DNA from 3 places in the Pseudomonas sihuiensis genome. Region 2 is predicted to be linked to each of the others. Evidence: predicted binding sites of a transcription regulator. Region 2 holds the regulator's gene; each other region holds the start of a gene.

Region 1 (2,269 bases), 2.4 Mb from region 2:
ACGGGCGCGGGCCAGCTCGTCGAGCAGGCCGTCGAACAGCACCAGCACCAGCTCGTAAGGCGAGGCTGCGGCTGCGCGCGCCTCGAGGTCCACGGTGCGGTAGCTGTCGTAACTTTCGTTGAGGTTGTAGGCACTCATCAGAACATTCCGTAGGTCTGTTCCATCGCCGCCATGGTCTGCATGAGACCGGTGTACTGGCGGAGATAGCGGGCGTAGTAGGAGTCGTACTGCTTCTGGATGGTGTCGAGTTGTTGATCGACACGGCGCAGCTGGGTGTTGAGGGTGTCCTTGCGGTTGGTCAGCAGACCACCGGCGCTGCTGGTGTAGGCAGCCAGGTTCTTGTCCAGGGTATCGAGCAGGTTGCCCTTGTCGGTGAAGAGCTTTTCGAAACCTTCGGGGTTGGCTGCCACGGCTTTTTCAAAGCGCGCGTTATCGATGGTCAGCTTGCCGTTACGGTCGGCGCTGATGCCAAACTCGGTGAGGCTCGCCCCGCCAAAGGACGTCCGCACCAACTGATTGAGCATGCCTTCGATGGCACGCACGCTGGCATCACCGGCCAGGGCTCCACGACCGCCGCTCTCGCCGCCGCTGGCGGTGAGCGAGTCGAAACTGGTCATCAGCGCGTTGAAGGCGTTGATGAAAGACTGCGCCTTCTCCTTGGTGGCCTTCTGATCCTGGCCGACTTCCATGGTCAGAGGGGCATCGCCGCTCTTGTGCGCCTTGTTGAAGGTCAGGCTGACGCCATCGATGATGTTGTCGAAGGTGTTGCTGGTACTGGTCAGCTCGATACCGGTCTCGCCACCCAGACGCACGATGGCGTCCTTGGCCACGGACAGCTCCTGCCTGCTGGCCACCGCACCTTCAACCGCGGCATTGCCACTGGCGCTCAGGCTGATGGCCTGGTCGGCGCCAGTCTTCTCGCTGGTCAGCACCAGGTTGACCTGGCCATTGCTGCGTACCAGGGTCGCCTTGACGCCATTGTTGTCGCTCGCGCCGTTGATCGCTGCGGCCAGCTCATCGAGCGTGGCGACGGCTCCGAGGTCGACATTGAACGCGTCGCCGCCCTGGCCGATGGTCAGGCTGCCACTGCCGAGGTCGCCGTCCTGCAGCCCTTGCAGGGCAACCTGGCTCTTGCTGGCCAATTGCTGAACGAAAAAGTCGTAACTGCCGGCCACGGCCTTGGAGCCCACTGTAGCGCTGGCATAACCTTCCTGGCTGAAGCTCGCACTGTTGACCAACATGCTGCTGCCGGCCAGCTTGAGACCGCTGGCGGCAGTCTTGAAAGCCTTCAGTGCGGTATCCAGGCTGGTCAGGGCACTGAGCTGCGCCTTGTATGCGGCCTGGTTGCGGTTGGCCTTGGCCAACTGGCCCTGAATTTCGTATTGGGCCAGTTGGGTCGCCATGCTTTGCACGTAATCTGAATCGATAGCCATAGTCGGACACCCGTTTTCCTGTGAGATAGCAATAGCGGTGCCAACAGCTGAAACCCTTGATTTAGAGGGCTCTAGGCGTTCCGCCAGGTGAAAGATCCTTTCCGCTTGCACACTGCTGAACGACGAGCGGAAGGCCAACTTCCGCCTGCGTCGCGCTGGTGGCGGACGTACCGATTACAAAGGCGACAGCACAGGGGGGTGACTTAAGGAAAACGCCGCAGAGAGCGGGCAAACCACAGCATCAGCGGTGACGCGGTGCGCGCAGCGCACCCTACCGATGGCACCAGCCCCGTCCGCGGTACACGCATGCCCCGTAGGGTGCGCCATGCGCACCGGCGCCACTGCGCAACAACGGAAACACCAGAAATGCGCGAGCGCGCGACAGTGTTGCGGCGGGATATCCGCAGAAGGAGCGTAGCCGGCAGGCCTTGCCGAGCTATTCGCCGCCGACGGCGAAGTTCGGCAGGCTGTTGACCGGCTGACGGAAGTTGAAGGGAATGGACTCGACGGCCAGACCGACGTTGCGCTGCACCACGAAATGCAGGTGCGGGCCGGTGCTGTTGCCGGTGTTGCCGGAGCGCGCCAACAGGCTGCCGGTTTCCACCCGCTGGCCTTCACGCACGCTGACCGAGCCCTTCATCAGGTGCAGGTAAACGCCCATGGTGCCGTCGTCATGCAGGATGCGCACGAAGTTGCCGGCCGGGTTGTTGCCGCGGCCGCTCTGCTGGTTCTCGGTCTTGACCACCACACCACCGCGCGCGGCGACGATGGGCGTGCCCTCGGGCATGGCGATGTCCACTGCATAGCGGCCCTTGGGCGTGAAATGACTGTAGGTG
Region 2 (2,269 bases):
TCTGGCTATAGGCCAGCAACTGCCGGTAGCCTATGTGACGGACGGGCCGCGGATACCGGACGATCTGCACGTGCCGCGTAGCCATCAGCTGGTCAGCCGTGCCGTTGGGCTGCAGGCTGCCGAGGAGCCGAGTGAGGACGCCATGGCGCAGATGTTCGCCGGCCTCTATCACAATCCGGCCAAGCGAGCCGGTTGAAGCAGCGAGAATGTTGCACCCTCTCGCCACGTGGTGCGGGAGTGAACGGCCTCAACAGGTGCTTTCCAACGACCTGTAGGGCCAAGTCGAAGTTAGACAAGGTGTAGAAAGAACATGGGTATGCATCCCGTACAGGTGATTGCGGTGACTGGCGGCAAGGGTGGCGTCGGCAAGACCAATGTGTCGGTCAATCTGTCCATGGCCCTGGCCGATCTTGGCCGTCGGGTCATGCTGATGGACGCCGACCTTGGCTTGGCCAACGTCGACGTTCTGTTGGGCCTGACGCCCAAGCGCACCCTGGCCGATGTCATCGCGGGTGAATGCGATCTGCGTGACGTCCTGCTGCAGGGGCCGGGCGGCGTGCGCATCGTGCCGGCAGCATCCGGTACGCAGAGCATGGTCAGCCTCACGCCGATGCAGCACGCCGGGTTGATCCAGGCGTTCAGTGACATCAGCGAAAATCTTGACGTGCTGGTGATCGACACCGCTGCCGGTATCGGTGATGCGGTGGTCAGCTTCGTGCGTGCGGCGCAGGAGATCCTTGTGGTGGTCTGCGATGAGCCCACCTCGATTACCGATGCCTACGCGCTGATCAAACTGCTCAATCGCGATCACGGCATCAGCCGCTTCCGCGTACTGGCCAATATGGCCCACAGCCCGCAGGAAGGACGAAATCTCTTTGCTAAGCTGACCAAGGTGACGGATCGCTTCCTCGATGTCGCCCTGCAGTATGTCGGTGCCGTGCCCTACGATGAGTGTGTGCGCAAGGCCGTGCAAAAGCAGCGTGCTGTCTATGAAGCCTTCCCTCGATCCAAGTGCGCCCTGGCGTTCAAGGCGATAGCTCAGAAGGTAGATACCTGGCCGTTACCGGCCAATCCCCGTGGTCATCTGGAGTTTTTCGTCGAGCGTCTGGTGCAACAACCGACCGCAGACTCGGCCGTATGACAGCAGCCTCTGGACTTCGTATGTACAACAAGGCTCAGGCGCAGGACTCCCAGCACCAGCTGATCGAGCGCTATGCGCCGCTGGTCAAGCGCATCGCCTACCACCTGCTGGCTCGTCTGCCGGCCAGCGTGCAGGTCGATGATCTTATCCAGGCCGGCATGATCGGCCTGCTCGAAGCCTCACGCAAATACGACTCCAGCAAGGGTGCCAGTTTCGAGACCTTCGCCGGTATCCGTATTCGCGGCTCCATGCTCGACGAGGTGCGCAAGGGTGATTGGGCGCCGCGTTCGGTGCACCGCAACAGCCGTATGGTCAGCGATGCCATTCGTGTCGTTGAGGCAAGAACCGGGCGGGACGCTAAAGATCACGAGGTTGCGGCCGAACTCCAATTGAGTCTGGAGGATTACTACGGCATTCTTGGCGACACTTTGGGCAGCCGCCTGTTCAGTTTCGACGACCTGTTGCAGGACGGTGAGCATGGCGGGTTGCACGAAGACGCCGGACACACTCACCTCGAACCTTCGCGGGACCTCGAAGACGAACGCTTCCAGGCGGCCTTGGCCGATGCCATCGCCGGTTTGCCGGAGCGCGAACGTCTGGTGCTGGCGCTGTATTACGATGAAGAACTGAACTTGAAGGAAATCGGTGAAGTGCTGGGGGTTAGTGAGTCACGCGTGAGCCAGTTGCACAGCCAGTGCGCGGCGCGTTTGCGCTCGCGGCTGAGTGAATGGCGTGCTGGCTGAACGCGGCGTACTCGCAGGCGCAAAACGGTTTCACGATTAAAGGACGTAGTTGCAAGCGCAATACGTTTGGGACTGTACGGAGGTCGACTTGGACAAGAACATGAAAATCCTCATCGTTGACGATTTCTCGACGATGCGACGGATCATCAAGAACCTCTTGCGGGACTTGGGTTTCACCAACACCGCGGAAGCCGATGACGGCACCTCGGCGCTGCCGATGCTGCAAAGCGGTAGCTTCGACTTTCTGGTGACCGACTGGAACATGCCCGGCATGACCGGCATCGACCTGCTGCGCGCCGTACGTGCCGACGAGCGCCTCAAGCACCTGCCGGTGCTGATGGTGACCGCTGAAGCCAAGCGCGATCAGATCATCGAGGCGGCCCAG
Region 3 (2,269 bases), 1.7 Mb from region 2:
TACTCGCCTTCGTAGACGGTGTTGGCGCGGAACATCGGATAGACGAAATCGCGGACGAATTCTTCGCGCAGGTCGTCGATGTAGATTTCCTTGACGCCCATCGCCTGAGCCTTGGCGCGGGCCGGCTCGACCTCTTCGCCCTGACCGAGGTCAGCGGTGAAGGTCACCACTTCACAGTTATAGGTATCTTGCAGCCACTTGAGGATCACCGAGGTGTCCAGGCCACCGGAATAGGCCAGAACTACCTTTTTGACGTCCGCCATGCCATCACTCCACGGGTTGTACGGTAAAACCGGTGATTCTACTGGCCCTGCGGGCCAATTTACAGGGGCGCGACAGCTTGTGACGACGAAGCGACGGCGGGAGTCAGCGTTTTTTGCTCAGGAGGGGGTGCTTCCGACCGGATCGACCGGGGTGGTCGGTGGAGCGGTCTGCGGTTCGCTCTGTACCGGGACTTCCGGCGCGGGTACGCGATCCAGGCGCAGGGTCGCGCGGCGGTTCTTGGCGCGATTGGCTTCGTTGTTATTTGGCACCAGCGGGTAACGCTCGCCATGAAAGCGCATGGTGATCTGCTCGACCGGTACGCCACCGGCCACCAGATATTCCTGCACGGCCAGCGCACGGCGGCGTGAGAGGTCGCGATTGGTCAGACGATTGCCGCTGTTGTCGGCGTGACCATCGATCTGGAAGCTGTTGATGCTCGGGTCAGCCTTGACGAAGTCGAGGATGATGTCGAGCTTGGCCTTGGCCATCGGATCGAGATCGATGCCGCCACCGGGAAAACCGATCTGCGCCTGGCGAATCTGATCGAAATTGACCGGTAGCAGCTTGGCGGTGCACGCCTGGTAATCGTCATAGGCCTTGTGAAACTTGACCGGCAGCAAACGTACTTCCAGATTGTCGCCGCCATTGAGGGTGCGATGGCGCACCACCGGGCTACGCCCTTCCAGCAGACCGGTGAGCAGCCGCGCCCCCTGCTCCTGCGAGCTGTTGAACGGCACCTCGCCATTACCGACGCTGACCACACCGAGATTGATATCGCCGCGCCCCGGCTGCCAGGGCGCCGCCGCCGCCAGCAAAGTCGCCGAACCCGCGCCCATCCAGCGTTCACGGGCCTTGAGGCGGAAGGTGACCTGCTCGCCGGCACGACGCACGAACTCACCACTGCCGAAATTGCTGATGGTCTGGCTCAGGCGACATTCGAACTGATCGCCCTCGACCGTCCACTCCACCTTCTCCAGCCGCGTCTGGAAGCTGATGGCGTGCGCTGGCAGGCACAAGGGCATGCCAGCCAGCAGGCTGATCAGAAGGAAATTGGGCGCACGCACGGTCGACTCCACGGCGGTTCACGGCATTCCCAAGGGGTATCGGTCAGGCGCACGGAAACTTGACCCCCGACGTGCGATTGTCGCGTCGGCGCGAGCGCGAACAGGCGCTTTTCAGTTAACATGCGGCCACGTTTTACCCGCCTGGAAGCCTCCATGTCCGACCGCCTGACTCTCCTGCGTCCCGATGACTGGCACATTCACCTGCGCGATGGCGCGGTGCTGCCACACACCGTCGGCGATGCCGCGCGCACCTTCGGCCGCGCCATCATCATGCCCAACCTGGTTCCGCCGGTACGCAACGCCGCCGAAGCCGACGCCTATCGCCAGCGCATTCTCGCGGCCCGCCCGGCAGGCAGCCGCTTCGAGCCGCTGATGGTGCTGTACCTCACCGACAACACCAGCCCCGAGGATGTGCGCGCGGCCAAGGCCAGTGGCTTCGTGCATGCCGCCAAGCTCTACCCGGCCGGCGCCACCACCAACTCCGACTCGGGCGTGACCAGCATCGACAAGATCTTCCCGGCGCTGGAAGCCATGGCCGAGGTCGGCATGCTGCTGCTGGTGCATGGCGAAGTGACCCGCGCCGAGATCGACGTGTTCGACCGTGAGAAAGCCTTCATCGACGAGCACCTGACCCGCGTGGTCGAACGCTTCCCCACACTGAAAGTGGTGTTCGAGCACATCACCACCCGCGACGCGGTGCAGTTCGTCGAGGCCGCCTCGGCCAACGTCGGCGCCACCATCACCGCGCACCACCTGCTCTACAACCGCAACCACATGCTGGTTGGCGGCATTCGCCCGCACTTCTATTGCCTGCCGATCCTCAAGCGCAACGTGCACCAGGAAGCCCTGCTCGACGCCGCCACCAGCGGCAACGTCAAGTTCTTCCTCGGCACCGACTCGGCACCGCACGTCAAGCACGCCAAGGAAGCCGCCTGCGGCTG

What was found. The regulator FliA, encoded in region 2, starts transcription of late flagellar genes. The targets are predictions, from matches to a motif close to CTAAAGTTTNNNNNNNNNNNGCCGNTAA.
Region 1: the regulator FliA is predicted to act here: its motif matches at 1,550-1,577, upstream of fliD (flagellar filament capping protein FliD).
Region 3: the regulator FliA is predicted to act here: its motif matches at 1,365-1,392, upstream of BLT86_RS01250 (flagellar protein MotY).

Annotation. Positions count from the first base shown of each region.
Region 1 covers NZ_LT629797.1:4,323,266-4,325,534, reverse strand. The annotation lists gene fliS (flagellar export chaperone FliS) at 1-138, opposite strand, end outside; gene fliD (flagellar filament capping protein FliD) at 138-1,433, opposite strand; gene BLT86_RS20345 (peptidoglycan DD-metalloendopeptidase family protein) at 1,870-2,269, opposite strand, start outside.
Region 2 covers NZ_LT629797.1:1,909,163-1,911,431, reverse strand. The annotation lists gene flhF (flagellar biosynthesis protein FlhF) at 1-196, shown strand, start outside; gene fleN (flagellar synthesis regulator FleN) at 311-1,141, shown strand; gene fliA (RNA polymerase sigma factor FliA) at 1,138-1,884, shown strand; gene BLT86_RS09000 (chemotaxis response regulator CheY) at 1,985-2,269, shown strand, end outside.
Region 3 covers NZ_LT629797.1:237,784-240,052, reverse strand. The annotation lists gene BLT86_RS01255 (argininosuccinate synthase) at 1-263, opposite strand, end outside; gene BLT86_RS01250 (flagellar protein MotY) at 381-1,328, opposite strand; gene pyrC (dihydroorotase) at 1,482-2,269, shown strand, end outside.